DNA from 4 places in the Streptomyces sp. NPDC002742 genome. Region 1 is predicted to be linked to each of the others. Evidence: riboswitches for the same ligand, from Rfam matches in the RefSeq annotation. Region 1 holds a riboswitch; each other region holds the start of a gene.
The links. Region 1 has a riboswitch for thiamine pyrophosphate ahead of thiC (phosphomethylpyrimidine synthase ThiC). Riboswitches for the same ligand answer to the same signal wherever they lie in the genome.

Region 1 (6,982 bases):
TCCTCGAACTCCGACGGTGGAGGCCCCCGCTCGGCGCATCTCGCCGACGGAAGGGCTCACCGGGGGCAGCAGGCCGTCGGTGACTCGCGGTTCGCCCTCCCCGGTCGCGGGGACGGCACGGCTCGCCCGCACCCCTCCCGCGGAGCCCGAGGCCGGTCCTCTGGACTCTCACCCGACCACCCTGATCGGCTCGGTCCAGCGGGCGATGCGTCTGCTGGAGGCCGTCGCCTCGCGTGAGCAGGGCGCGCCCGCCAAGCAGCTCGCCCGGGAGGCGGGACTCGCGTTGCCGACCGCGTACCACCTGCTGCGCACTCTGGTTCACGAGGGCTATCTGCGCCGTGACAGAGGGCTGTTCTTCCTCGGCGAGGCCGCTGAGCGGCTGAGCAGCAGCGGAGCCCAGCAGAAACGTCGCAGCACGGTGAGGGACACGCTCGCGCACTGGCGCGATGCGCTCGGCGCACCCGTGTACTACGCGGTCTACCGCGACGGCGAGATCGAGGTCATGTGTGTCGCCGACACCCCGGCGAACCCCGCGGTCAAGGAGTGGGCCGACTTCCGTGAGACCGGGCACGCCCACGCCATCGGCCAGTGTCTGCTGGCCCAGCTGGACGACGAGTCCCGGCGTGACCACCTCGACCGCTACCCGGTGCAGCCGATCACTCCTTACACGGTGCGTGACAAGGATCGGCTGCTGCGACGCCTGGAACGGACGGGGCGGATGGAACCGGTGACTGAGCGCCAGGAGTACGCGCTGGGCACGGTCTGTGCCGCGATCCCGGTCACCGCGGGCAGCTCGGCAGCGGCCGTGGCGCTTTCCCTCCCTTCCCACCAGGTCGACCGACTGCTGCCCGCGGCACGGAAGTTGCAGAGCGAAGTCGGCAGGCTGCTAGGAACACTCGCCATCTCTATCAGTATCTGAAAACTCACTCCTTGTAATGCGGCATGCACGTTGAGCAAGATTTCCAGCAGTGTCAGGGGGATGATTCCTGGCCAGGCGATGGCAAACGACGGGGTAGGCGATGCGCGAGTCGGTGCAGGCAGAGGTCATGATGAGCTTCCTCGTGTCCGAGGAGCTGTCCTTCCGCATTCCGGTCGAGCTGCGATACGAGACCGGTGATCCGTACGCCGTGCGGCTGACCTTCCACTTGCCCGGCGACGCGCCCGTGACCTGGGTGTTCGGGCGGGAGCTGCTGATCGACGGAGTCGGCAGGCCGTGCGGTGACGGCGATGTGCACATCGCTCCGGCCGACCCGGAGGCGTTCGGCGAGGTGCTGATCCGGCTTCAGGTCGGTGGGGACCACGCGCTGTTCCGGTCCGGGGCCGCGCCGCTCGTCGCGTTTCTCGACCGGACGGACAAGCTGGTGCCGCTCGGTCAGGAGCGCTCCCTCGCGGGTTTCGACACCTCCCTCGACGAGGCGCTCGACCGCATCCTCGCGGAGGAGCAGAGCGCGGGCTGAAGCCTCGGCAGTCCGGAGCGGAGTAACGCTTCCTCACAAGGGGCGTCCATGCAGGATGGTTTCAGCGCTTCCGGTGGACGGCTCAGTGCTTGCGGCGGCGTCCCTTCCCGCTCCGTGCCGGCGTCCTGGCGGCCGAGGGCTGAACGGGGACGGGTTCGGCCCCTTCACGGTCCGCGGCGACCACCAGGGCGGCCAGCGCGGTCGTCACCGGCACCGCTGCGACCAGACCGATCGATCCGACCAGGGTGCGCACGATCTCCTCAGCGACCAGTTCGCTGTTGGCGACGGTTCCTACGCTGCTCTGTGCGATCGAGAAGAGCAGCATCAGCGGCAGCGCGGCGCCCGCGTATGCCAGGACGAGCGTGTTGACGACCGACGCGATGTGGTCGCGGCCGATACGGATGCCCGCGCGGTACAGGCCACGCCGGCCCATCGTGGGATTCGCCTCGTGCAGTTCCCAGACCGCCGACGTCTGCGTCACCGTCACGTCGTCGAGGACGCCGAGCGAGCCGATGATGACTCCGGCCAGCAGCAGGCCGCTCATGTCGATGGACGGGTACAGACCGTGGATCAGGCCGGTGCTGTCGTCGGTGTTGCCGGTCAGTACGGCCCAGTCGATGAAGACCGAGCCCAGGAGACCGATCAGCACCAGTGAGAGAAGGGTGCCGACCACCGCCACGGATGTCCGGGCCGACAGACCATGACACATGTAGAGCGCGATCAGCATGATCGCGCTGGATCCGACAACGGCCACGAGCAGCGGGTTCGAACCCTGCAGGATCGCGGGCAGGATGAAGAAGTTCAGGATCATGAAACTGATGGCCAGGGCGACCAGCGCCATGACGCCGCGCATCCGACCGATCACCACGACCACCACGGCGAAGATCAGGGCGAGCAGCGCCAGGGGCAGCTTCCGGTTCGCGTCCGTGACCGAGTACTGGAGATCCTTGGGAGCCGAGGGCTCGTACGCGACGACGACCTTCTCGCTCTGATGCAACTGCCGTGACTGATCCGGCTGAACGATCTCGAAGAACGTACGGCCCTTGTCCTTGCCGGTGTCGATCCGGACCGTCGCCTTCTTGCATCTACCCGCTGCCTGCCGCTGAGCGGAGGATCCCTCGGCGGTGGAGGTGTCGCCCGTCGGGGTTTCCGCGGAGGCGTTCACGGACTTGCAGTCCACCTGGTCGATCCTGGTGACAGTCGCCTGCTGGGTCTGCCGGTCGAATCCGACACCGGTGCGCTGGTGGGAAGGCGCGCCGCCGGGCCACAGCACCACGAGACCCACCGCCACCGCGGCTGCGAAGGGGATGAGCACCGCGGCGATGACCTTGCGCAGATGCTTGGAGACCGGCGCGGCGGGACCGTGGCTGTGCGAGTGCCCGTGCCCGGCGCTCGGACCCTCCCCATGGCCACCGACGGGATCCGGCCCGTGTCCGCCGCCGGGACCGTGGTGATCACTGCCCGGTCCGGGACCAGGTCCACCACCCGGCCCGTGTCCATGACCATGCCCGTTGCCGGAGCCGTGCCCATGGCCGTCGTCGGAGCCCGGGCGCCGCGGCGGCTCGGGCGGCGGGAACGGGTGCTGCTGGGTGGTTGTCACCGCCCGATCATCGCAAGGACGGCAAGGGCCCTCTGTTCACCGCGCCAAATATGACGCTAGCGTGGAGGCACCTTTGCACACGCGGGAGCTCGGAGCACCGGGCTGAGAGGGCGCTGACCTCCGTCTTCGCGATGTTTCACATGAAACATCGACGAACGGAAGCCGCTGCGTCGACCGCTGAACCTGTTACCGGGTAATGCCGGCGTAGGGAGTAGGTCTCATGACCAACAAAGATGTACGCACGTCTGCCTCCAGTCAGACGGACGGGGCTTCGCCGCCGTCCCCGAACGGCGAGGCCGGGAAGTCCATCGGCTGGCACAAGGCGTACCTCGGGGGCACGCGTTCCGATCTGCGGGTGCCGGTTCGCCAGGTGCACCTCACCAACGGTCAGTCCGTGACTCTGTACGACACCTCCGGCCCGTACACCGATCCGACCGTCGACACCGAGGTGCGCAGGGGACTGGCTCCGCTGCGCGAGAGCTGGATCATCGCCCGCGGAGACACCGAGGAGTACGCGGGCCGTCCTGTCCGCCCCGAGGACGACGGGATCAAGCACACATCCCCGCGCGGGGGCTTGCGCAACCTCGACGCCGTTTTCCCCGGGAGGCCGCGCCAGCCGCGCCGGGGACGTGCCGGGCAGGCGGTCACCCAGCTCGCGTACGCGCGACGCGGCGAGATCACGCCCGAGATGGAGTTCGTGGCGATCCGCGAGAACGTCGACACCGAGGTCGTACGGGAGGAGATCGCCGCCGGCCGGGCGGTGCTGCCGGTGAACGTCAACCACCCGGAGATCGAGCCGATGATCATCGGCAAGCGGTTCCTGGTGAAGGTCAACGCCAACATCGGCAATTCCGCGGTCACTTCCTCCATCGAGGAGGAGGTCGAGAAGATGACCTGGGCGACCCGCTGGGGCGCCGACACGGTCATGGACCTGTCGACCGGACGCAACATCCACACCACGCGCGAATGGGTGCTGCGCAACTCCCCCGTCCCCATCGGTACGGTGCCGCTCTATCAGGCGCTGGAAAAGGTCGACGGCCGGGCCGAGGAGCTGACCTGGGAGATCTACAAGGACACGGTCATCGAGCAGGCCGAGCAGGGCGTGGACTACATGACGGTCCACGCGGGCGTTCGCCTGGCATACGTGCCGCTCACCGCCAACCGAAAGACCGGCATCGTCTCGCGTGGCGGCTCGATCATGGCGGCATGGTGCCTCGCGCACCACAAGGAGTCGTTCCTGTACGAGAACTTCGAGGAGCTCTGCGAGATCCTCGCCGCGTACGACGTCACCTACTCGCTCGGCGACGGTCTGCGGCCCGGCTCCATCGCGGACGCCAACGACGCAGCGCAATTCGCGGAGTTGAGGACGCTCGGGGAACTCAACACGATCGCGAAGCGTTTTCAGGTACAGACGATGATCGAAGGCCCGGGGCATGTCCCGATGCACAAGATCAAGGAGAACATCGACCTTCAGCAGGAGATCTGTGATGAAGCTCCGTTCTATACGCTCGGCCCGCTGACGACGGACGTCGCGCCGGCGTACGACCACATCACTTCCGGCATCGGTGCCGCGATGATCGCCTGGTGGGGCACGGCCATGCTCTGCTACGTCACGCCCAAGGAGCACTTGGGCCTGCCCGATCGTGACGACGTCAAGACCGGCGTCATCACCTACAAGATCGCCGCCCACGCAGCCGACCTCGCCAAGGGGCACCCAGGTGCACAGGATTGGGATGACGCGCTCTCCGACGCCCGCTTCGAGTTCCGGTGGGAGGACCAGTTCAACCTGGCTCTCGATCCGGACACGGCAAGGGAGTTCCACGACCAGACCCTGCCGGCCGAACCTGCCAAGACGGCCCACTTCTGCTCCATGTGCGGGCCGAAGTTCTGCTCGATGAAGATCAGCCAAAGCATCACGGAGCGGTTCGGTGGTGCGGCGACTGAGGGGGTATCAGCCGACGAGATCGCTGAGGGGATGCTCCAGAAATCCAAGGAGTTCGCCGAGGCGGGCAACCGCGTGTACCTGCCACTGGCCGACTGAGCCGCTCCACAGGGACGTGGTCCGGGGCGCACACCCGGACCACGTCCCTCGGCCGGTCATGGCGCGGTGTCCTGCGGGTACCAACGCAGTTCCACCGTGTTGCCGTCGGGGTCCTGGACGTAGACCGAGGTGGCGGTGCCCCGCGCGCCGAAGCGTTCCACGGGGCCCTGAATCACCGTGAACGAACCCGACGCGATGACCTCGTTCCAGTCCAGTGGTTCCACGGTGAGACAGATGTGGTCGACGTTGGACTCCCCGCGGGCATGGGCGACCAGGTCGATGATGGTTTCCGCGGTGATTCTCACCGACGGGAACGGGGCCTGGCCGCCCCGCCACTCGGCGACGCGTACGGGTGCCAGGCCGAGCAGTCCGGTGTAGAAGGCCAGGGACCGTTCGACGTCCTCGACGTTGAGCACCAGATGGTCGAACGCCTTGACACGCACGGTGGTCACTTCGTCTCCAGGGCGACGGCGAGGCGAAGCCACTCGCTGAACAGGGCGGGATCGACGTCGGCGGACCTGCTGAGCTTCACGGAGGCCATGTGGCGGGCTCCGGCGACCAGCCGGCCCGATGGATCGGCCACTTCCTGGCCACGCCAGAGGCCGAAGGTGACGTAGGACTTGTAGGCCTTGAGCAGGCAGATCGGGGTCTGACCCGGCTTGTCTCCGAGGCTCCAGGTGGGATGGCCGTGCCACAGCGCACCGGAGCCGTCTGGGAGGGCCGAGTCGATGACAGACCTGGTCCTCTCGCCGACGTCGCGCAGCGGGCCGTCGAGATCGTTCAGGTAGGAGGTGATGTCCGAGGAGTTCATGCGGGTCCCGTTCAGGAGGGGTGCGGTGGGTGGGTGGATGCGAGCTCCGATGTGCCTTTGTGTCTGTGCGCGACCGCATTGGGCCTGCCTGCCCGTGTCGCTGCGTTCGGACGTCTCGGCGGCCGTGTGCTCGGGTGTCCGTGGGACTCGTCGGCTCTTCTCCGAGGGCCGGGTGGACGTGTTCCAGGATCCGCCGCAGGGCAGGCGCCATCAAGGCGTGATCGTCATACAATCGTTGAGCCAGATTTAACGCTGGGGGTTTCATGCTGGAGCGACTGGAGGTCGAGGCCTTCCTGACGCTGACCGAGGAACTGCACTTCGGCCGGACCGCCGAGCGGTTGCTGATCACGACCGGGCGGGTCAGCCAGGTGATCAAGAAACTGGAACGCAGAGTCGGCGGCTCGCTGTTCGAACGTAACAGTCGTTCCGTCGTGCTCACCCCGATCGGCAGACAACTGGCGGACGATCTGACGCCGTTGGTCGCCGGGATGGAGGCGGCGCTGCGAAGGGCGGCCGACGCGAGTCGTGGGGTCACCGGGGAACTGCGGGTCGCCTTCCTCGGCGAGTGGACGGCCCCCGCACTGCTCAGGGCGGTCGGTCTGTTCGGCGAGCGCCATCCCGACTGCCGGGTCGACGTGCGGGAGGTTCAGCTGTCCAACTCCCGCGCGAGTCTGCTGGACGGTTCGATCGACGTCCTGCTCGCCTCGTTCCCCTTCGACGGAATGGCCTGCGGCCCCGCGCTGCTGCGGGAGAGACGCGTGCTGGCCGTGGCGGCCGGTCATCCGCTGGCCGGCGAGGAGCGGGTGTCCGTCGAGGTGCTCGCGGAACATCCCGTGGTGCAGTACCCCCAGGTGACCTCGGCGGGGTTCAAGCGGGACCGCACACCGGACCGCACCCCCTCGGGCAGGTCCGTTCCGAAGGGCCCGGTCGGCGGGTCGTTCTCCGAAATGCTGACTCTGGTCGCGATGGGCCGGGGCGTCCTCCCGGTCGGAGAGCACTCGCGGCAGTACTACCCCCGGCCCGATGTCGCCTACGTGCCCCTTCACGACGCGCAGCCGATCGAACGGGGACTG
Region 2 (6,982 bases), on a different contig from region 1:
CACCGCGGGACGAGCACCCGCCCCGTGGGACGTGGGGCGGGGACCCAGGAGCCGGGGAGACGGCCGAGGAGATGCAGTGGCGGGGGACCACGGTCAGGGGCGTACACGGGCCGGGACCGATCCCGACGCCGTACGGCGGCTCGACGTCCTCGCCCGCAGCCGTCCCTGGGCCGGCGGCCGAACGCGAGACCTGTGGGTACGCGGCGACCGGGTACGCGTCGACGAGGAAAGGATCGCCGTGTGCCGGATCGCCGTGTGCCGGATCGCCGTGCGCTGATCCGGACTCCGGGCCCGGCGACGCAGGGGCGACAGGAAGCGGCCACTCTCCGTTCGCCTGGGACCAATGGGCCCTGGCCTCCCCGCAGGTGCCGCCGCAGTCTGACCGTATGTCGCTGTATCGCTGTGTCGCCTCGACACGTGGGAGTTGGCTCCGGTGATGAATCCCAACGACGGCTTTCGAGAACTCGGCCGGCAGGAATGTCTGGACCGGCTCGGTGACGTGTCCATAGGCAGGGTCGTCCACACACGGGACGCCCTGCCCGCGGTCCTGCCGGTCAATTTCTGTCTCGACGCCGAGTCCGCCGTCGTGCTGCGGACGGCGGCGGACTCCGAACTGGCCCGCTCCATCGACGGAGTGGTGGTGGCGTTCGAGGCCGACGCGGTGGACGCGGCCGCGCACTCCGGCTGGAGCGTCGTCGTGACGGGGCGCGCGATGGTGGTGAGCGATCCCGCCGAGCATGATCGCCTCACCCGGACAGGACCCCGTTCCTGGGTGGCCTCGCCCCACGACGTCTTCATCCGCATCGCGTCCGAACTGGTCACCGGACGGGAGCTCGTCGGCGGCCGCACTCTGTACGGGGTGGACCTGCCTTCCTGACCCGGAGATCTCCTGGCGGGCCGACCCGTGACGTGATCACCCGGTCGGCGGACCGGCGGCGCCGGCCGCCGGACAGGTTGCCCGCGAACCCGTTCGACACCATGGTCACGCCCGCGGCCGGGGCGCCCGGCTCGGCGGTCACGAAGGCCTCCGAGCCCCTCGACGCGCCCTGCCGCGTCTTCGCGCGGCAGGCCGCGCATCCGTCGCCACGGACGCGCGGCCTGCTCCGCTCCGGCTCAGGACCGGGAGGGGGTCACAGGACCTCGGTCTCATCGCGGGTGGTCTCGCCCCACAGCGTGTGGAAGCTGCCCTCGCGGTCGGTGCGCCGGTAGGTGTGGGCGCCGAAGAAGTCGCGCTGGCCCTGGGTGAGGGCGGCGGGCAGCCGGTCGGCGCGCAGGGTGTCGTAGTAGGACAGGGCGGCCGAGAACGCGGGCACCGGGACGCCTCTGCGGGTGGCCGTGGAGATGACCTCGCGCCAGGGGACCTGGGCGTCCTTGATCTCGGTGGCGAACCCCGCGTCCGAGAGCAGGCTGACCAGGCCCGGATCGACGGCGTACGCGGCGCGGATACGGTCCAGGAACGCCGCGCGGACGATGCAGCCGCCGCGCCAGATCTTCGCCACCTCGCCGAGGTCGATGTCCCAGCCGTACTCCGCGGCGGCGTCCAGGATCATCTTCCAGCCCTGGTCGTAGGCGATCAACTTCGATGCGTACAGGGCGTGTTCGACCTGGCTGGTGAACCGCTCGGCCTCCGTTCCCGACAGGTCCCAGTGGGTGCCGCCGGGCAGGCCGCGGTACGCGGCGCGCAGTTCGCCCTGACTGGAGGCGGCGCGGGCGAAGGTCGCCTGCGCGATGGCGGTGACCGGCGAGCCGAGGTCGAGGGCGGTCTGCACGGTCCAGCGCCCGGTGCCCTTCTGCCCCGCGGCGTCGACCACGACGTCCACGAACGGTTCCCCGGTGGAGGCGTCGGTGTGCGCGAGGACCTCGGCGGTGATCTCGATCAGGTAGGAGTCGAGGCGGCCCTTGTTCCAGCGCCGGAAGATCTCCGCGATCTGCGGCGGCGTGTAGCCGCCGACGCGGCGGAGCAGGTCGTAGGCCTCGCCGATGAGCTGCATGTCGGCGTACTCGATGCCGTTGTGCACCATCTTGACGAAGTGTCCGGCGCCGTCCGTGCCGATGTGCGTGGCACAGGGCTCGCCGTCCACCTTGGCGCTGATCGACTCGAACATCGGGCCGAGAGAGGCGTACGACTCCGGGGAGCCGCCGGGCATGATGCTCGGCCCGTGCAGGGCGCCCTCCTCGCCGCCGGACACACCCGCGCCGACGAAGTGGATGCCCCGTTCGCGCAGCGACTGTTCACGACGCCGGGTGTCGGTGAAGTGGGCGTTGCCGCCGTCGATGATCATGTCGCCGGTTTCGAGGAGCGGGGCGAACTCCTCTATGACGGCGTCGGTGGCCGCACCTGCCTGCACCATGATCATCAGGCGGCGGGGGCGCTCCAGCGCGGCCACGAACTCCTCGGCCGACTCGGCCGCCACGAAGGCGCCCTCGTGCCCGAACTCCTCGACCAGTGCCTTGGTGCGTGCGGGGGTGCGGTTGTGGACGGCGACGGTGTAGCCGTTCCGGGCGAAGTTGCGGGCCAGGTTGCGGCCCATCACCGCGAGCCCTGTGACGCCGATCTGCGCGGTCGCCTTCATGGTGTGCTCCTTGGATCCGGATCTGCCTGCCCGCGTACCTGACGGGCGAACAGACGACTGTCGCTGTGTCGATCAGTACGCACGACAGGGGGTGAGGTGTTCACCTTCCGGGGCAGGTGGTGCGCCGGATCGCGTGCCAGGGTCTCCGGACGACGTGCGGAGGCGGGTACTCCGGAAGGCCCGGACGGACCCGGCGGTTCCGGGACTTCGGCATTCCGGAACCCCGGAACCCCGGAACCCCGGCCGGCGGTCCGGCGGTCAGCCGTTCCGGCGCTGTCGCCACCCGTGGTCCACCGGCCCGATGCCGGCGCCGAGCGCGAAACCGGCCTCTATCGCGGCGGTCACGTACGCCTTGGCCCGCCGTACCCCCTCCGGTACCGAAAGGCCCTCGGCCAGGCCCACCGCGATCGCCGAGGCGAGCGTGCAACCGGTGCCGTGCGTGTGCCGGTTGTCGTGCCGCGGCGCGCGCAACCAGTGCTCCGCCGTTCCGTCGGTGAGCAGATCGACGGCCTGACCCGGCAGATGGCCCCCCTTCACCAGCACCCAACGGGGACCGAACGCGAGCAGCCGGTCGGCGGCCCCGCGCATGCCCTCCTCGTCCTTCACCTTCACCCCGGTGAGCTGCGCGACCTCGTCGAGGTTCGGGGTGGCCACCGTCGCCCGCGGCAGCAACCGGGTCCGTACGGCGTCCAGCGCGTCGTCGGCCAACAGCCGGTCCCCGTGCTTCGAGACGCTCACCGGGTCCACGACGACGGGGGCGCCCACGTCGGACAGCAACTCGGCGACAGTCGTGACCAGGCCGGGCGACGAGAGCATCCCGGTCTTCACGGCCTGTACGCCGATGTCGTCGACCACGCTGCGGTACTGGGCGCGCACAGCCTCCTCGGACAGCTCCCAAGCACCCTGCACACCGACGGAGTTCTGCGCGGTCACCGCGGTGAGCACGCTCATGCCGTGGGCGCCCAGCGCGAGCATCGTCTTCAGGTCGGCCTGGATCCCGGCGCCACCGCCGGAGTCGGATCCGGCGATCGTCAGGACGCGGGGCGGCGTGGTCACAGGAGTTGTTCCTCTCGGATACGGCTTCGGGCGTGGGGCCCTCGACCGGCGGAGCGACGAAGGGCCCTCAGGCGCGGCGGCGCAGCCGGAGCGGGGCGTAGAGGGCGAGGGCGACGAGGAACGCCACGTAGTAGGAGAGGTCCGCGCCGTGCAGCGCCTCGGCCACCGGACCGACGTACAGGCCGGTGTCCATGAACGGCACGGCCGCGCCGAACGCCGCGACGAAGGCAACCAGTGACGGCCATACCGGGCGCGGAAGGGAGATCTCGGCGGCGACGTCGAACGGGACGCCCCCACGCTCCCGCCCGCGGGCGATCCAGTCGACGACGACGATCGCGACGAACCCGGGGATCCAATACCCCACGAACAGCAGCACGTTCTGGAAGCGGGCCGTGGTGTCGGCGGCGTGCATCCACAGCACCAGCGGGAAACCGAGCCCGGCGGCCAGGGCGGCGGCCACCGGGCGCGGTATCCGCACGCCCAGGGTCTGCAGGGCGAGTGAACCGCTGTAGTCGTTCATCGCGTTGCTGCACACCGCCGCCAGTGCCACGGCCAGCAACCCGAACGCGCCCGCGGCCCCGCCGCCCAGCAGCGCGTCCACGCCCGCCGCCGTCTGGTCGGTCAGCACCGACGCGCCCCACAGCCCGAGGACCTGCACGGCGACGAAGGACGCGACGAGGCCGAGCAGGGTGCACCAGAACATCCGCGGTCGGGACGTCGTACGCGGCAGATAGCGGCTGAAGTCACCGGCGTACGGCGCCCAGGACAGCGAGAGGCTGAGCGCGATGGTGCTGGTGAGCACGAACGCGCCCGCGCGATCGGCGCCGGTCGCCGTCCCTGTCGCGGCCGGGTGGACGCCGTCGAGCATGCGCCAGGCGATCACCGCGAAGGCGATGGCTAGCGCGAACGTCATCACGATCTGCAGGCGGTGGATGGCCTCGTAGCCGAGGACGCCGAGCGCCCCCTGGGCAAGCATCATCACGAGCACGCCGAGCCAGAACGGCCAGCCGCACAGCCGCGCCAGCGCGTCCCCGCCGAACAGGCCGATCAGCGCGTCCCAGGCGACCGAGGACAGCCACTGGAGCATCCCCGGCAGCACCACGGCGCGGCCGAACGCGAGCCGTGCGAGCGGTAGTTGGCCAGTGCCGGTGAGGCCGCCCCAGGTGCTGAGGTAGGCGGTGGGCAGCGCGCCGAGCACGGTCCCGAGGACGACAGCCGCCAGCGCGGTGGCGAAGTCCAGACCGAGCGCGATACCGATGGTGCCGGTGAACACGCCCGTCATCGTCAGGTTCGGAGCGAACCACACCGTGAACAGGCGCCCGGCCCCGCCGTACCGGTTGTTCTCGGGGACCGGCTCGATGCCGTGTCCCTCCACCCGCAGGTCGCCGGGAGCGGCGGGCATCCGTCCGTCGAAGACGGCGGGCCGGCCGTCGACGGGCAGCCCGTCGGAAACATGCGCCAATGGCATGGAAGACATCCCTCCGCCAGTACGAACTGGTTCAGGTTCGACGGGTGTGATCTCAGCCCTCGGACGGGGCACCCCGTGTCCGGTACTACGACGGACACATTAACCCCATCCCCCAGGTCGTGGGTACGACGGCTCCCGTGCGCGACGGCTCCCGAGCAGGACGGCTCCCGAGCACGACGGCTGTCGTGCTCGGCGGTCCCTGCGTAGGGCGGCTCCTGTGCAGGGCGGCCCCTGCGCACGGCCGAGATGGCCGTCCGCGGTGCTGGAGTCACCCACCCGGGCCAGTGCCCGCCGGCACAGTCGGCTTCGTCCGAGCGCCCCGACCGGGCCTTTCGCGGGGCGCCGCGCGTCGCCCCTCGGTACTGTCGGAAGTGATCGCCGCTCGCTCTCCGTTCCAGGGTTCCCGGACCCCGGTGGCCGGGCGGAAGGAGGCAGAGTGCCGTGACCGTGATCTCCCTGAAGTCCGCGCAACTGCGGGAAGGGCCCACCCTCCCGTACGCCGAAGCCGGCTACCCCAGTGGTACACCGGTCGTCCTCGTGCACGGTCTGGCCGACTCCTGGTGGTCCTTCGAGCCCCTTCTCAGGCGCCTGCCGGCGTCCCTGCACGGCTATGCGCCCACGCAGCGCGGACACGGCGATGCCGACCGGCCCGCGGAGGGCTACGATCCCGACGACTTCGCCGCCGACCTGGTGTCCTTCCTGGACGCGGTCGACATCCCCCGCGCCATCCTGGTCGGGGCGTCCAGCGGCGGCGTACCGGCCCGGATCGTCGCGGGCAGTCACCCCGACCGCATCGCGGGTCTGGTTCTGCTCGGCGTCCCCGGCACCCTCGCGGACAAGCCGGCGGCGGCCGCGCTGGGGAAGTCCCTGGAAGATCTCTCCGACCCCGTGCCCCGCGCGTTCGTCGAGGACTTCCTGGCGGGCACGGCGACCCGCCCGATCGCCCGGGGCTTCATCGAGACGATGGTGGAGGAGAACCTCAAACTCCCCGCGTACGTCTGGAAGGAGACCGCGCGCGGTCTCCTCGACGCCGACCTCGGTGGCACCCTCGCGGGCATCCTGGTGCCCACCCTCGTCATCTGGGGCGAACAGGACGAGTTCCTGCCCCGTGAGGACCAGCAGACCATCCTGGACGCCGTCCACGGCGCGGCCTTCGTCGCCTACGAGGGCGCCGGCCATGTCGTCCACTGGGAACAGCCCGAACGCGTGGTCGCCGACATCGCCGCGTTCGCCACGCGGATCGAGCACCCCGGTACCGCGTACGGCACCGCCTGACCTCGCCCCGAGGATGAACGGCCGCGCGCCGAAACCGCGTTGGCCTGAGCCTCTGATGACTCCCCGCAACATGGCATGCTCATGGTCCCCATAGGAAGGGATCACGTGCCATGAGACCGAGCCGACGCTCCCTGCTCGCCGCCACCGCCGTACTGAGCACCGTTTTCGCCGTTCCCGCTCCGGCCGGCGCCGCCGAGATCCCCGTCGGGGGCGCCTACTACGTCCAGAGCGCCACCACGGGACTGAACGCCGCCGACAGCGCGGGCGCGGTCGTCCAGCACAATCCCAGGGGCAACGAGGACCACCAGCAGTGGACTCTGCGCCGGAACGGCTCCTCTTCGGTGCTCGAAAGCGCCGACACCGCGGGCAGTTGTCTGGGCCGCTCGGGCGACCAGGCCCGGACGGTCGCCTGTACGAGCGCCGACGCCTCGTGGGAGGTCGCCCCGAACGGCGCCGACCAGTACACGCTCAAGGCCCCGGGAACGGACCGGTACTTGACACTCGCCGACAGGTCCAACGGCGCCAACTACCCGGCCCAGCTGGTGATCGGCCCGCCGGGAGGACTCGCGTCCTGGTATCTCACCCCGGTCGAGCCCGCGACCCGCCCCAT
Region 3 (6,982 bases), on a different contig from region 1:
TAGGCGGCGTACTGCTGCTGGCTGTTGTCGTAGCCGTACTGCTGCTGTTGCTGTTGCTGGTCGTAACCCGTGTAGCCGTCGTACGCGTAGGCCTGCTGGCCCTGGTCGCCCGCCGCGTAGGCCTGCTGGTCCTGGGCCGTGGCGTAGGCCTGCTGGTCCTGGGACGGGGACGCGCCGGCGTAGGACTGGTCGGTGGCGGCGTAGCCGGCGGCGTTGTAGACACCGTAGGAGCCGGTGTCCTCGGGCAGGGGCTGCGGTTCGTACACCGAGGTGGACTCGGCGGCCGTGGGCTCGGCCGGCTCCGGGGGCATGAACCGGTCGGACGGGGCGGGTGTGAACACGTCGTCCTCGGCGGCGGCGTACTGGTCCTCGCGCCGGTAGGCCGCCTCCTCGACCTCGTCGAGGTCCGCGCCCTCGAGCGCCGGGTCGCCGCTCTCCGGGTCCTCCGGCTCGCCGCGGCGGCGCTTGCTGAGCTTGGCCGGCACGGAGGGGCCGTTGATGGCCCAGCCCTGCGCGAAGCCCTGGCGGAACGAAAGCGTCACGTACGTCTGGCCGACCGTGAAGGCGGCCGCGCCCAGGCCGATGACCGGAATCGAGTGCATCAGGACGCCGAGGACCACACCGAGGAAGCCGACGAACGCGAGCAGCCGGAAGCGCAGCCGCGCCTTGTACTGCAACAGCACCTCGCCGAGCAGCCACAACGCGACAATGCCGAATGCCAGATAGAGGACCGTCAAGCCCATGTACGCCCCTCTCCCAGTGGCCGCTACGCAGTGTGTCGTACGTGGGTGCGACCGGTCTAGGCCTGCTGCGGGTGGTGCAGGCCCAGATTCTCGTAGATTTCCAGCGTCGCCGTGGAGTTGTTCAGCGTGATGAAGTGCAGTCCGGGGACTCCCTCGGCCAGCAGCCTCGCACAGAACTCCGTCGCGAACTCGATCCCAATGGAGCGTACAGCCGCCGGATCGTCTTCGACTGTGAGGATCCGCTCTTTCAGGACGTCCGGGAACGAAGCGTTCGAGAGTTTGGGCAGCCGTTCCAACATCTTCACACTTGTCACTGGCATGACTTCCGGGATGACCGGCGTCGCGCAGCCCGCCGCGTCGACGCGGTCACGCAGGCGGAGGTAGGACTCCGGCTGGAAGAACATCTGCGTGATCGCGTAGTCGGCGCCGGCGCGGCACTTGTCGACGAAGTGGGAGACGTCCAGGTCCCACGCGGCGGACCGGGGGTGCATCTCCGGGAAGGCCGCGACCCCGACGCAGAAATCGCCGGATTCCTTGATGAGACGCACGAGTTCGGCCGCGTAGGTCAGACCCTTGGGGTGGGGGACCCACTCGCCCATGGGGTCGCCGGGCGGGTCCCCGCGCACGGCGAGCATGTTGCGGATGCCGGCGTCCGCGTACTGCCCGATGATGTTGCGCAGTTCCGCGATGGAGTGGTTGACCGCGGTGAGGTGCGCTACCGGGGTGAGGGTCGTGTCGAGGACGATCTGCTCGGTCTCCTTGACCGTGCCGGCCCGCGTGGAGCCACCGGCTCCGTAGGTCACGGAGACGAAGTCGGGCGCCACGGCCTCGACCCGCCGCAGGGCGTTCCACAGGTTCCGCTCGCCCTTGGGGGTCTTCGGCGCCGAGAACTCGAAGGAAAAGGTCTGTTTGCCGGTCGCGAGCATGTCGCGCACGGTGCGTGCGCGATCAGTCCTGGTGGAAGCAGATCCGAGGGCCATACTCGCAGGTTAGCCAGAGGGCGTCGGCCCCCCAACCGAACCGCTGGCATTTGTCCGATCTGTCGATTTCTTGTCCACCCCTCGGACACGCGCGGACACGCACGGGCACCCCTGGACAGCCTTGGGCAGCGGCCCTGCCGCGAGGCTCCGTGCGGGCGGCCGCCGCGTCTACGCCCCGCGCAGCCGCTTCGCGAACTCCGCCGCCGCCGCGCCCGGGTCGTCCGCCTCGGTGATCGCCCGTACGACGACGACGCGGCGGGCGCCCGCTTCGAGCACCTCGTCGAGCCGGCCGAGGTCGATGCCGCCGATCGCGAACCAGGGGCGGTCCGTGCCGAGCGCGGCCGTGGCGCGGACCAGGTCCAGACCGGGTGCGTGCCGGCCGGGCTTGGTGGGGGTGGGCCAGCATGGGCCGGTGCAGAAGTAGTCCACGCCCTCCTGGACCGCGGCGGCCGCGGCCTCGTTCGCGGCGTGCGTGGAACGGCCGATGAGCACCTCGTCACCGAGGATCGCGCGGGCCGCGGGAACCGGGAGGTCCCCCTGGCCCAGGTGCAGTACGTCGGCGCGGACGGCGTGCGCCACGTCCGCCCGGTCGTTGACCGCGAGGAGCTTGCCGTGCCGGGCGCAGGCGTCCGCGAAGACCCGGAGGTGTTCCAGTTCCTCCCCCGCCTCCATGCCCTTGTCGCGCAGCTGCACGATGTCGACGCCGCCCGCCAGGACCGCGTCGAGGAACCCGGCGAGGTCGCCCTGCCGCCTGCGGGCGTCCGTGCACAGGTAGACGCGGGCGTCGGCGAGCCGGCCCTGTCTGGTCGTGGCGGCGTTCTCGGGCATTCGTGGATCCCCCGTTGGTCGGTGCGCGGGGAGTGCGGCGGCCGGGATGGTCCCGCCGCCGCGCTCCCCGTGCCGGACGGTCGCGTTCAGGTCAGACGGCGAGCGCCTGGGCGCGGCGCTTCACCTCCGTGCCGCGATTCTCGCTCAGAGCCTGCGCGGGGGTGCCGGGCAGGCTCGGGTCGGGGGTGAAGAGCCACTCGAGGGCCTCTTCGTCGGAGAAGCCGTCGTCCCTCAGGAGCGTCAGGGTGCCGGCCAGGCCCTTGACGACCTTCTGCTCGTCCGCGTCGATGAAGTCGGCGGGGACGTGCAGCGCGCGGTTCTCACCACGGCGTACGGCGATCAGCTGGCCGTCCTTGACCAGCTGCCGGACGCGCGTCACCTCGATGCCGAACTGTTCGGCAATATCGGGGAGGGTGAGCCAGGCGGGGACGAGAGCATCGATCTTTGCGTCAATCTCGGTCACGGGACAAGCCTGCCATCCCGGACCGACAGTCGGAAGCCAAGGGCGTCCGACCTGGGGTGACGGATCAGGCCGTGGCGCCCTTCAGCGGCCTCGACGGGTCCGCGAGCAGCTCCGGATCCATGAGGGCGCCCGCCTCGATGAGCCGGCGGCCCTGGGCGAGATCCCTCGGGCGGCCCACCGCCAGGAGGGCGACCAGACGGGTCTCGCGGAGCCAGCACACCGACCAGGAGGCACCCGAGGGGTCGCCGCGCCACGCCAGGGTGTCGTCGGGCGCGTGGTGGCCGACGTACTGCACGAAGCGGCCGAACTGCTCGGACCAGAAGTACGGCACGGGGTCGTAGGCGGCGGGCGCCTCTCCGACGATGTTCAGGGCGACCGTGCGGGGGCCCTGGAGGGCGTTGTCCCAGTGGTGGACGAGGAGCCGGTCCTCGTAGCGTCCCGACGGGAAGGAGGCGCAGTCGCCGACCGCGTAGACGTCCGGCAGGGAGGTGCGCAGGTGGTCGTCGGCGACGATCTCGCGGTGGGCGCCGAGTTCGATGCCGGAGCCGGCGATCCAGGCGGTCGCGGGCCGCGCCCCGATCCCGACCACGACGGCGCCCGCGGGCACCCGGGAGCCGTCGTCCAGGATCACCGCGCCCGGCTCGATGCGCTGCACGCGCGCGTGGGTGCGCAGCGTGGCCCCGCTGTCCGCGTACCAGGCGGCCATCGGGGCGGCCACCTCGGCGGGCAGGGCGCCGGCGAGCGGCCGGTCGGCGGCCTCGACGACGGTGACCGCGCAGCCCGCCTCGCGGGCGGCCGTGGCGAACTCGGCGCCGATCCAGCCCGCGCCGACCACCACGATGTCGTGCTGCCGGGTGAGAACGGGACGCAGCCGGTCGGCGTCGTCCAGGGTGCGCAGCAGATGCACTCCGGGCACGCCTTCGGCGCCGGGCAGCTGGATCGGTTCGGCGCCGGTGGCGACGACCAGGACGTCGTACGGGACGGGCCCCGCGGCCGTGTCCAGTTCGTGGTCGCCGGGGCGCACGCCGAGCGCCTCGCGGCCGAGCCACAGGTCGATGTCCAGTGCCTCGAAGTCGATGTCGAAGGCGGAGCCCTCGGCCTTGCCCAGCAGGACGGCCTTGGACAGCGGCGGCCGGTCGTACGGCTGATGCGGCTCAGCGCCGATCAGCGTGACGGTGCCCCTGAAACCCTGCTCGCGCAGGGCGACCGCGGTCTGCACCCCGGCCATGCCCGCGCCCACCACGACGACCCGCCGTGCCGTGGGCCCCTGCGACTGAGACCGTGCCTGCGTCTGCTCACTCACCTGATCACCATAGACACCTGACCGTTCGTCAGTCAGCGGACGTGCTCGGTGACCTGTTCCACACGGCTCGTCTCGCGCAGCTCTTCCACCACGCTCGTCCCCGCGCCCTTCCGCGACTCCCACGTCCAGGTCTCCTCCAGCCGCACGCGTCCGTCGGGCAGTTCCACGACGAGGGACACGCAGTGGCCCGAGGCGGTGGTCCCGTCGCGCTTGAGCTGTACGTACCGGAAGTCGAGGCGGTCGCCCTCACGGGTGCCCACGAGGTGCCCGCGGACGATGTCGCCGCCCGCGTAGTCGGCCCAGACCGTGCCGTCCCGCTCGTGGTAGGCGAACCGGGTGCGGGTGCCGACCTGGCCCGGCGCCTGGTCGGCGACGGGGGCGAGGACGAGGCCGTCGAGCGGTCGTGCCATGGGCGGAGGCTCCCTTACTGAGACGGAGCGGGGCGGGCTAGGGTGGCCAACGTAAAGCACTCGCGGGAGCCCGGACGCACCGGGCTGAGAGGGAGGCTGGGGCGGCCTCCGACCGTACGAACCTGATCCGGGTCATGCCGGCGAAGGGAGGGGCTGGACGCCCATGTCGCCCACGCGTTCGTCAGACGTCCTCGTCATCGGGGGCGGAATCATCGGTCTGGTGACGGCCTGGCGGGCCGCGCAACGCGGGTTCACCACCGCGCTCGTGGACCCGGAGCCGGGGGGCGGGGCCGCCCAGGTCGCGGCCGGAATGCTCGCCGCCGTCACGGAACTGCACTTCGGCGAGGAGACCCTGCTGGGTCTCAACCTCGCCTCCGCGCGCCGCTATCCGGACTTCGCCGCCGAACTGACCGAGGCGACCGGCCAGGATCTCGGATACCGCCGGTGCGGCACGCTGGCCGTCGCGCTGGACGCCGACGACCGCGCCCACCTGCGGGAACTGCACGCTCTGCAGGTCCGGTCGGGGCTGGAGTCGGAGTGGCTGAGCGGTCGTGAGTGCCGCCGCCTGGAGCCGATGCTCGCACCGGGCGTGCGCGGGGGTCTTCGGGTCGACGGTGACCACCAGATCGACCCGCGGCGCCTCGCGGCAGCCCTGGTCACGGCGTGCGAGCGGGCCGGAGTGGTCCTGCACCGGACCTGGGCGGAGCGCCTGGCGCTCGCGGGGGACCGGGCCGCGGGAGTGGTCACCACGGACGGCACCGAACTCACCGCGGGCCAGGTGGTGCTCGCCGGCGGCAGCCTCAGCGGGCGGCTGGCGGGCGTCCCCGACGACGCCCGGCCGCCGGTGCGCCCGGTCAAGGGGCAGGTGCTGCGATTGACCGTGCCCCAGCGGTACGCGCCCTTCCTCAACCGCACCGTGCGGGCCGTGGTGCGCGGCAGTCACGTCTACCTCGTGCCGCGCCGGAACGGCGAGCTCGTGGTCGGCGCGACCAGCGAGGAGCTGGGCTGGGACACCACCGTGACGGCGGGCGGCGTCTACGAGCTGCTGCGCGACGCCCACGAGCTGGTCCCCGGGATCACCGAGCTGCCGCTCACCGAGACCCGTGCCGGGCTGCGCCCCGGCTCCCCCGACAACGCGCCGCTGCTCGGTCCGACGGCACTGGACGGACTGCTGCTGGCCACCGGGCACTTCCGCAACGGCGTGCTCCTGACACCCGTCACCGGCGACGCGATGGCCCATGCCCTCGCCACCGGCGAACTCCCCGCCGAAGCCCGCCCCTTCACGCCCCTGCGCTTCGGCGCCACCGCCCTCACGGAGCAGCCCGCATGAACATCGTCGTCAACGGGGAGCGGCAGCGGATCGCCGCGGGAACCGCTCTCGACGCGCTCGTCGCGACGCTCACCCCGGCACCGGCCGGAGTGGCCGCCGCCCTGAACGAAACCGTCGTCCCGCGCGCGCAGTGGTCGTCCACCTCCCTCACCGAGGGCGACCGCGTGGAAGTCCTCACCGCCGTCCAAGGAGGCTGACCCATGGCCGACGATCCCTTCGTCCTCGGTGGTACGGCCTACGCTTCCCGGCTGATCATGGGGACGGGCGGTGCGCCCAGCCTCGACGTGCTGGAGCGCTCCCTGGTGGCGTCCGGCACGGAGCTGACGACGGTCGCGATGCGGCGCGTGGACGCGTCCGTGCACGGCTCGGTCCTGTCGGTGCTCGACCGGCTGGGCATCCGCGTCCTGCCGAACACGGCCGGCTGCTACACCGCCGGTGAGGCCGTGCTGACCGCCCGGCTGGCGCGCGAGGCGCTGGGCACCGACCTGGTCAAACTGGAGGTCATCGCCGACGAGCGCACCCTCCTGCCCGACCCGATCGAACTGCTCGACGCGGCGGAGACGCTGGTCGACGACGGCTTCACCGTGCTGCCGTACACGAACGACGACCCGGTGCTGGCGCGCAAGCTGGAGGATGTCGGCTGCGCGGCGATCATGCCGCTCGGCTCACCCATCGGGTCCGGGCTCGGGATCCGCAACCCGCACAACTTCCAGCTGATCGTCGAGCACGCGCGCGTGCCGGTGATCCTGGACGCGGGGGCGGGTACGGCGTCGGACGCGGCGCTCGCGATGGAGCTGGGGTGTGCGGGGGTCATGCTCGCCTCGGCGGTGACGCGGGCGCAGGAGCCCGTGCTGATGGCGGAGGCCATGCGGCACGCCGTGGAGGCGGGGCGCCTGGCGCGGCGGGCGGGGCGCATCCCCCGGCG
Region 4 (6,982 bases), on a different contig from region 1:
TGAAGCACAAAGAGGCGGAGCTGCTCGAGGTCTGATGAACGACTCTTCCTGGGGGGCGCCGCCACAAGCCGGGTACTGGGGGCCGTCCGAGCAGGGGCCTGTCCAGGGGGCAGACCCGGCGGGTCCCACGTACGATGCGCATGACGCGCAGCACACTCGGCCCATGCCCACCGTGCCCGAAGTACCCGCACACGGCGGAGACCAGGATGACGACAGTGGGGCCGCTCGGTCGAGCGGCCCCTCGGTCCGCGACGACACACCGCCGACGGCGCCCTATGGGGATCCGTCTCACAATCCGCAGAGCCCGCAGGAGCCCATGCCCAGCGCCGCCCCAGAGCCCGCCCCCGCACCTCAGAAGAAGAGTGCGGGACGCGACCTGGGCGCTGCCATAGGAGTGGGCGTCGGGCTGGGCGCGGTGATCGTCGCGTCGTTGTTCGTCGTCAAGGCCGTCTTCGTCGGCGTGATAGCGGTCGCCGTGGTGGTGGGGCTCTGGGAGCTCACCTCACGGCTGGAGGAGCGCAAGGGCATCAAGGCGCCTCTCGTGCCGCTCGCGCTCGGCGGGGCCGCCATGGTGGTCTCCGGGTACGTACGCGGTGCCGAGGGCGCCTGGGTGGCCATGGCGCTCACCGCGCTGGCCGTCCTGGTCTGGCGGATGACGGAACCGCCAGAGGGCTATCTGAAGGACGTCACGGCGGGGGTCTTCGCGGCCTTCTACGTGCCGTTCCTGGCGACCTTCGTCTCCATGATGCTCACGGCCGACGACGGTCCGCGCCGCGTGCTCACCTTCCTGCTCCTGACCGTCGTCAGCGACACGGGCGCGTACGCGGTCGGCTGGCGCTTCGGCAAGCACAAGCTGGCGCCGCGGATCAGCCCCGGGAAGACCCGTGAGGGTCTGTTCGGAGCGGTCAGCTTCGCGATGGTGGCGGGTGCTCTGTGCATGCAGTTCCTGATCGACGACGGCACCTGGTGGCAGGGCCTGATCCTCGGCCTCGCGGTCGCGGCCAGCGCCACGCTCGGTGACCTCGGCGAGTCCATGATCAAGCGGGATCTCGGCATCAAGGACATGGGCACCCTGCTGCCGGGCCACGGCGGCATCATGGACCGGCTGGACTCCCTGCTCCCGACGGCTCCGGTCGTCTGGCTGCTGCTGGTGCTCTTCGTCGGATCCGGCTGATCGTTTTTCCGCATGCGTCTACGACGCACGCGTGTACGACACCACGCCACCCCTTCCGGTCACCCGGTCACCTCACCGTGATCCCCGTGACCGGGAGGGGTGGCGTCGTATGTGTGAGGCCGGCCGTCCTGCCATTGAACCCAGCGCGGATCGTCGAGGAACTCCCACGCGTCCGGGAGGCCCGCGCGGCGCAGGAACTCGACCACGTCGACGTCGCTGTGGGCGACGCCGGCGCTCAGGCCGCGGATCGTCACCCGGCGGCCGCCGCTCCCGGCCGGGCGGCCGATGGTGATGGGCGCGGTGGATACGCCGTCGGCCCGTGCCTGTCCGTGGTGTTCGTGGTTCGGCTGTGCGTGTTCGTCGCTCGGCTGCGCGTGTTCGTGGTCCACAGGGCACCCAGATCCGTGTCGGGGCGGCAGTACGGGCATGCCGTGACGCCGTCTTCGGTGATCGCCCGGAGTGCCTGCTCACGTGCGAGTGGCTTCGTGTTCTTCCCGGCCATCCCGCAGTCGCCCGTGTGGACGGCGTCGGGAGTGGCCTTGGCGCCGCCTGTCCGTCGCGTCGCGACCTTCCATCGCGCGGCGGCGGGGGCGACGTGCGGGCCGCGCGAGTGGCGGCGACCTCCTGGCGCTCCAGCTCGGCGATGGTGTCGTCGGTGCGGCGCAGTTGCCGGAGCAGCCAGGCGCGGACACTGCGCAGGTACTCCAGGCGGGACGCTTTTTCGTACACATATTCGATTCTAGGCCTTGGTGCGACTCCACCGCAGCATCCCGCCTGTCGTCCTGTGACGGCGAACCCTGAGCTCGTGGTGGGAGACGCAGGTCACATGGAGCCGTGTCACATCGTGCGGAGCTGTTCCGTCGAAGGGGTGTAACCACGAACGACGACACAGGAGCCCACCATGGAAGCTCGGTTGAACCTCTTCGCCAGCCCGGTCGCGGCCAAGTTCACGAAGCACATCGTCGCGGCCGGCAGGGCGCTGGAGGACTCCACCCTGCCGGCCGCGACGCAGGAGCTGGTGAAGCTGCGCGCCAGCCAGATCAACGGCTGCGGTTTCTGCACCGACATGCACACCAAGGACGCCACCGCCGCGGGGGAGACCTCGGTGCGCCTCAACCTGGTCGCGGCCTGGCGCGAGGCGACGGTGTTCACCGACGCCGAGCGGGCCGCCCTGGAGCTGACGGAGCAGGGCACGCGGATCGCCGACGCGGCCGGCGGTGTCACGGACGAGTGCTGGGCGAACGCCGCCAAGTACTACGACGAGGAGCAACTCGCCGCCCTGGTGTGCTGCATCTCGATCATCAACGCCTTCAACCGCGGAAACGTGATCGTCCAGCAGCCGGCGGGCAGCTACCGTCCCGGCCAGTTCGCCTGACCGAGACCGAGGGTGCTCGGGCCGGGTTCCGGGGCCGGCCGGACTTCGGAACCCGGGTCCCGGGTCTGCCGGGCCGGCCGGGATTGCGGGTCCGCGGGGCCGGCCGGGATTGCCGGGTCCACCGGGCCCCGGGTCCCCGCGGGGCTCGCAGTGGGCCGGCTCGTGGCCGGTAGGCCGTTCGCGGGTGTCCCCCAGGGCGTTCATGGGCGCCCTCGGGCCGTCCCGCGGCGGCCCGAGGACGGACCCGGGGGAGCGACGGCCACCACCCCACCGTTCGGGCCCCAGGTCACACCATTCGATCTGCGACACTGGTACAGCCATGCCTAAGCCCGGAGAACTCACCTTTGTAGCGCCGCGCGGAGCCAAGAAGCCGCCGCGGCACCTTGCCGATCTCACGCCTGCCGAGCGCAAAGAGGCTGTTGCCGCGATCGGTGAGAAGCCGTTTCGTGCCAAGCAGCTCTCGCAGCACTACTTCGCCCGGTACGCGCACGACCCCGCCGAGTGGACGGACATCCCGGCCGCCTCGCGCGGCAAGCTCCAGGAGGCACTGCTTCCCGAGCTGATGACGGTCGTACGGCATCTGTCGACCGACCAGGACACCACCCGCAAGACCCTGTGGCGGCTCTTCGACGGCACGCTCGTCGAGTCCGTGCTGATGCGCTACCCGGACCGGGTGACCATGTGCATCAGCTCGCAGGCGGGCTGCGGGATGAACTGCCCCTTCTGCGCCACCGGACAGGCCGGCCTCGACCGGAACCTGTCGACCGGCGAGATCGTGCACCAGATCGTCGACGGTATGCGGGCGCTCCGCGACGGCGAGATCCCCGGCGGTCCGGCGCGGCTGAGCAACATCGTCTTCATGGGGATGGGCGAGCCGCTCGCCAACTACAAGCGGGTGGTCGGGGCGATCCGGGCCCTCACCGACTCCGAGCCGGACGGGCTCGGGCTCTCGCAGCGCGGTATCACCGTGTCGACGGTCGGGCTGGTCCCCGCCATCAACCGGTTCTCCGACGAGGGCTTCAAGTGCCGGCTCGCGATCTCCCTGCACGCTCCCGACGACGAGCTGCGCGACACCCTCGTACCCGTGAACACGCGGTGGAAGGTGCGCGAGGTGCTGGACGCCGGGTGGGAGTACGCGGCGAAGTCCGGGCGGCGCCTGTCGATCGAGTACGCCCTGATCCGGGACATCAACGACCAGGCGTGGCGTGGTGACCGGCTCGGGCGGATGCTCAAGGGCAAGCCCGTGCATGTCAACCTCATCCCGCTGAACCCGACCCCGGGCTCGAAGTGGACCGCCTCGCGGCCCGAGGACGAGAAGGCCTTCGTCGAGGCCATCGCGGCCCATGGCGTGCCGGTGACCGTCCGGGACACCCGGGGCCAGGAGATCGACGGAGCGTGTGGTCAGCTCGCCGCGACCGAGCGGTAGTCTGAGTCGGGTCAGTACGCCTTCATATTCCGACATCTTCATATTCCGACAGGGGAGCGCCACAGCGCTGAGAGTGCGGGACAGACCGCAGACCCTCTGAACCTTGCCCAGGTCATTCTGGGTAGGAAGTTCGGTCATTACTCAAGCTGTTGCGCCCTGCCCGGGAACCGTCAGAGGTCCCGGGCGGGGCCGCGTCTCTTCCTGGTCACCCAGGAGGAATCAGTGAGCACCACCACCAGCGCCGGCAGGCGGTTCGCGGCCTTGGCCGTCGGGCTCGGTCTCGTCGCGCTGCCCGCGCTGTCCGCGTGCGGCTCGTCCGACACCGCCGGCTCGGGCGACTCGAAGACGATCACGCTCGTCAGCCACGACTCGTGGCTCGTGTCGAAGAGCGTGCTCAAGGACTTCGAGAAGCGGTCCGGCTACAAGGTCCGCGTCCTCATGGACGGCGACGCCGGGCAGGCCGTCAACAAGGCGATCCTGACCAAGGACAACCCGCAGGGCGACGTCTTCTTCGGCGTCGACAACACCCTGCTCTCCCGCGCGCTCGACAACGGGCTGTTCCAGCCGTACGCGGCCAAGGGCGCGGACCTGGTCATGCCCGAGTACCGGACCGACCAGGACAAGCACCGGGTCACCCCCATCGACACGGGCGACATCTGCGTCAACTACGACAAGGCCTACTTCAGCGAGCACAAGCTGGCGCCGCCGCAGTCCTTCGACGACCTGGTCAAGCCCGCGTACAAGAATCTCCTCGTGACCGAGAACGCCGCCACGTCCTCGCCCGGCCTCGGTTTCCTGCTCGGGTCCGCCGCGCACTACGGCGACGACAACTGGCAGGGCTACTGGAAGAAGCTCAAGGCCAACGGGGTGAAGGTCGTGGACGGCTGGGAGCAGGCGTACAACGACGAGTTCTCCGGTTCCGCCGGCGGCAAGAAGGCCAAGGCCGACCGCCCGCTCGTCGTCTCGTACGCCTCGTCGCCACCCGCCGAGGTCATCTACGCCAAGCCGAAGCCCACCACCGCCCCGACCGGGGTCGCGGCCGGCACCTGCTTCCGGCAGGTGGAGTACGCGGGTCTGCTCAGCCACGCCAAGAACGCCAAGGGCGGCAAGGCGTTCCTGGACTTCCTGCTGACCAAGGAGTTCCAGGAGGACATGCCGCTCAACATGTTCGTCTACCCGGTGCGTGAGGGGGCGCGGGTGCCGGCGGAGTTCACCCGGTTCGGTCCGCAGGCCAAGGATCCCGAGATCCTGGCGCCCGCGAAGATCGCCGCCGATCGCGACCAGTGGGTCAAGTCGTGGACCTCGCTCGTACTGAAGTAGCCGACGGCGCGGACGGCGCGGACCGGGCCGACGGGGTCGGCGAGGGCGGCGGGACCGGCGAGGACGGCAAGGCTTCGGGAAAGGCGCGCGGGCAGGGCGTGACGCGGTTCGCGCTGATGGCCCTGCCCGTCGCGTTCTTCGCGGTCTTCTTCGCCTACCCCGTGGCCGCGATCGTCTCGCGCGGGCTCCACGGGGACGGCGGATGGCAGCTCGGCCGGATCTGGGACGTGGCGACCCGGCCGGACATCCGGCACGTGCTGTGGTTCACCACCTGGCAGGCGCTCGCCTCGACGGCGCTCACGCTCCTGGTGGCGCTCCCCGGCGCGTACGTCTTCGCGCGCTTCGATTTCAGGGGCAAGCAGATACTCCGGGCCGTGGTCACGGTGCCCTTCGTGCTGCCGACCGTGGTCGTCGGCACGGCGTTCCTCGCGCTGGTCGGCCGGGGCGGGCTGCTCGACGAGCTGTGGGGCGTACGCCTGGACACCACGGTGTGGGCGATCCTGCTGGCGCATGTCTTCTTCAACTACGCGGTCGTCGTACGGACCGTCGGCGGGCTCTGGTCGCAGCTCGACCCGCGCCAGGAAGAGGCCGCCCGCGTGCTCGGCGCCTCCCGCTTCGCGGCCTGGCGCAGGGTGACGCTGCCGGCGCTCGGGCCGGCCGTGGCCGCCGCCGCACTCATGGTCTTCCTCTTCACCTTCACCTCGTTCGGTGTGGTGCAGATCCTCGGCGGCCCCACCTTCTCGACCCTCGAGGTCGAGATCTACCGGCAGACCTCCGAGATCTTCGATCTCGCGACGGCGGCGGTGCTCACGATCGTCCAGTTCGTGGCGGTGGGGGCGATCCTCGCCGTGCACGCGGCGACCGTACGCCGCCGGGAGACCGCGCTGCGTCTGGTGGCCCCGGAGACGACGGCGCGCAGGCCGCGCGGGGCCGGGCAGTGGGGGCTCCTCGCGGGCGTGCTGGCGAGCATCGCGGTCCTCCTCGTGCTGCCGCTCGCGGTCCTCGTCCAGCGGTCCCTCGGCGCACCGGGATTCAGCTACTACCGGGCGCTGACCCACGACGACGGAGGTGTCTTCCTCGTCGCCCCGATCGAGGCGGTCGGCAACTCGCTGGAGTACGCGCTCGCCGCCACCGCCATCGCCGTACTGATCGGCGGTCTGGCCGCCGCGGCCCTCACCCGGCGCGCCGGCCGTCTCATGCGGGGCTTCGACGCGCTGCTGATGCTGCCGCTCGGCGTCTCGGCGGTGACCGTGGGTTTCGGGTTCCTGATCGCCCTGGACGAGCCGCCGCTGGATCTGCGTGCCAGCTGGATCCTGGTGCCGCTGGCGCAGGCGCTGGTGGGTGTCCCCTTCGTCGTACGGACGATGCTGCCCGTGCTGCGGGCGGTGGACGGGCGGCTGCGGGAGGCCGCTGCCGTGCTCGGGGCGTCGCCGTGGCGGGTGTGGCGCGAGGTCGATCTGCCGATGGTGCGGCGGGCGCTGCTGATCGCGGCCGGGTTCGCCTTCGCCGTCTCCCTCGGGGAGTTCGGGGCGACCGTCTTCGTCGCACGGCCCGACAACCCGACGCTGCCGGTCGCCGTTGCCCGGCTGCTCGGGCGCGCGGGCGATCTCAACTACGGCCAGGCCATGGCCCTTTCGACGATTCTGATGGTGGTGTGCGCGGTGGCGCTCTTGCTGCTGGAGCGGGT

Region 2: linked by a shared signal. The riboswitch ahead of ACFYW8_RS04955 (purine-cytosine permease family protein) and the one ahead of thiC (phosphomethylpyrimidine synthase ThiC) in region 1 are both predicted to bind thiamine pyrophosphate.
Region 3: linked by a shared signal. The riboswitch ahead of thiO (glycine oxidase ThiO) and the one ahead of thiC (phosphomethylpyrimidine synthase ThiC) in region 1 are both predicted to bind thiamine pyrophosphate.
Region 4: linked by a shared signal. The riboswitch ahead of ACFYW8_RS27660 (thiamine ABC transporter substrate binding subunit) and the one ahead of thiC (phosphomethylpyrimidine synthase ThiC) in region 1 are both predicted to bind thiamine pyrophosphate.

The regions. Positions count from the first base shown of each region.
Region 1 covers NZ_JBIAQF010000006.1:202,424-209,405, reverse strand. Annotated here, with positions in the region: gene ACFYW8_RS12605 (IclR family transcriptional regulator) at 182-919, shown strand; gene ACFYW8_RS12600 (SsgA family sporulation/cell division regulator) at 1,020-1,457, shown strand; gene ACFYW8_RS12595 (YibE/F family protein) at 1,540-3,057, opposite strand; TPP riboswitch at 3,129-3,285, shown strand; gene thiC (phosphomethylpyrimidine synthase ThiC) at 3,278-5,098, shown strand; gene ACFYW8_RS12585 (VOC family protein) at 5,155-5,541, opposite strand; gene ACFYW8_RS12580 (DUF1801 domain-containing protein) at 5,547-5,909, opposite strand; gene ACFYW8_RS12575 (LysR family transcriptional regulator) at 6,173-6,982, shown strand, end outside.
Region 2 covers NZ_JBIAQF010000002.1:482,140-489,121, forward strand. Annotated here, with positions in the region: gene ACFYW8_RS04935 (hypothetical protein) at 77-277, shown strand; gene ACFYW8_RS04940 (pyridoxamine 5'-phosphate oxidase family protein) at 437-877, shown strand; gene gndA (NADP-dependent phosphogluconate dehydrogenase) at 1,131-2,573, opposite strand; gene thiD (bifunctional hydroxymethylpyrimidine kinase/phosphomethylpyrimidine kinase) at 2,832-3,629, opposite strand; gene ACFYW8_RS04955 (purine-cytosine permease family protein) at 3,697-5,097, opposite strand; TPP riboswitch at 5,089-5,183, opposite strand; gene ACFYW8_RS04960 (alpha/beta fold hydrolase) at 5,539-6,372, shown strand; gene ACFYW8_RS04965 (phospholipase) at 6,483-6,982, shown strand, end outside.
Region 3 covers NZ_JBIAQF010000008.1:305,457-312,438, forward strand. Annotated here, with positions in the region: gene ACFYW8_RS17085 (hypothetical protein) at 1-743, opposite strand, end outside; gene metF (methylenetetrahydrofolate reductase [NAD(P)H]) at 800-1,723, opposite strand; gene thiE (thiamine phosphate synthase) at 1,892-2,551, opposite strand; gene ACFYW8_RS17100 (Rv2175c family DNA-binding protein) at 2,643-3,014, opposite strand; gene ACFYW8_RS17105 (NAD(P)/FAD-dependent oxidoreductase) at 3,079-4,317, opposite strand; gene ACFYW8_RS17110 (hypothetical protein) at 4,350-4,727, opposite strand; TPP riboswitch at 4,780-4,893, shown strand; gene thiO (glycine oxidase ThiO) at 4,891-6,057, shown strand; gene thiS (sulfur carrier protein ThiS) at 6,054-6,254, shown strand; gene ACFYW8_RS17125 (thiazole synthase) at 6,258-6,982, shown strand, end outside.
Region 4 covers NZ_JBIAQF010000016.1:94,896-101,877, forward strand. Annotated here, with positions in the region: gene frr (ribosome recycling factor) at 1-35, shown strand, start outside; gene ACFYW8_RS27635 (phosphatidate cytidylyltransferase) at 35-1,174, shown strand; gene ACFYW8_RS27640 (hypothetical protein) at 1,234-1,563, opposite strand; partial or broken gene ACFYW8_RS27645 (DUF6233 domain-containing protein) at 1,581-1,907, opposite strand; gene ACFYW8_RS27650 (carboxymuconolactone decarboxylase family protein) at 2,076-2,549, shown strand; gene rlmN (23S rRNA (adenine(2503)-C(2))-methyltransferase RlmN) at 2,869-3,975, shown strand; TPP riboswitch at 4,016-4,121, shown strand; gene ACFYW8_RS27660 (thiamine ABC transporter substrate binding subunit) at 4,198-5,295, shown strand; gene ACFYW8_RS27665 (ABC transporter permease) at 5,271-6,982, shown strand, end outside.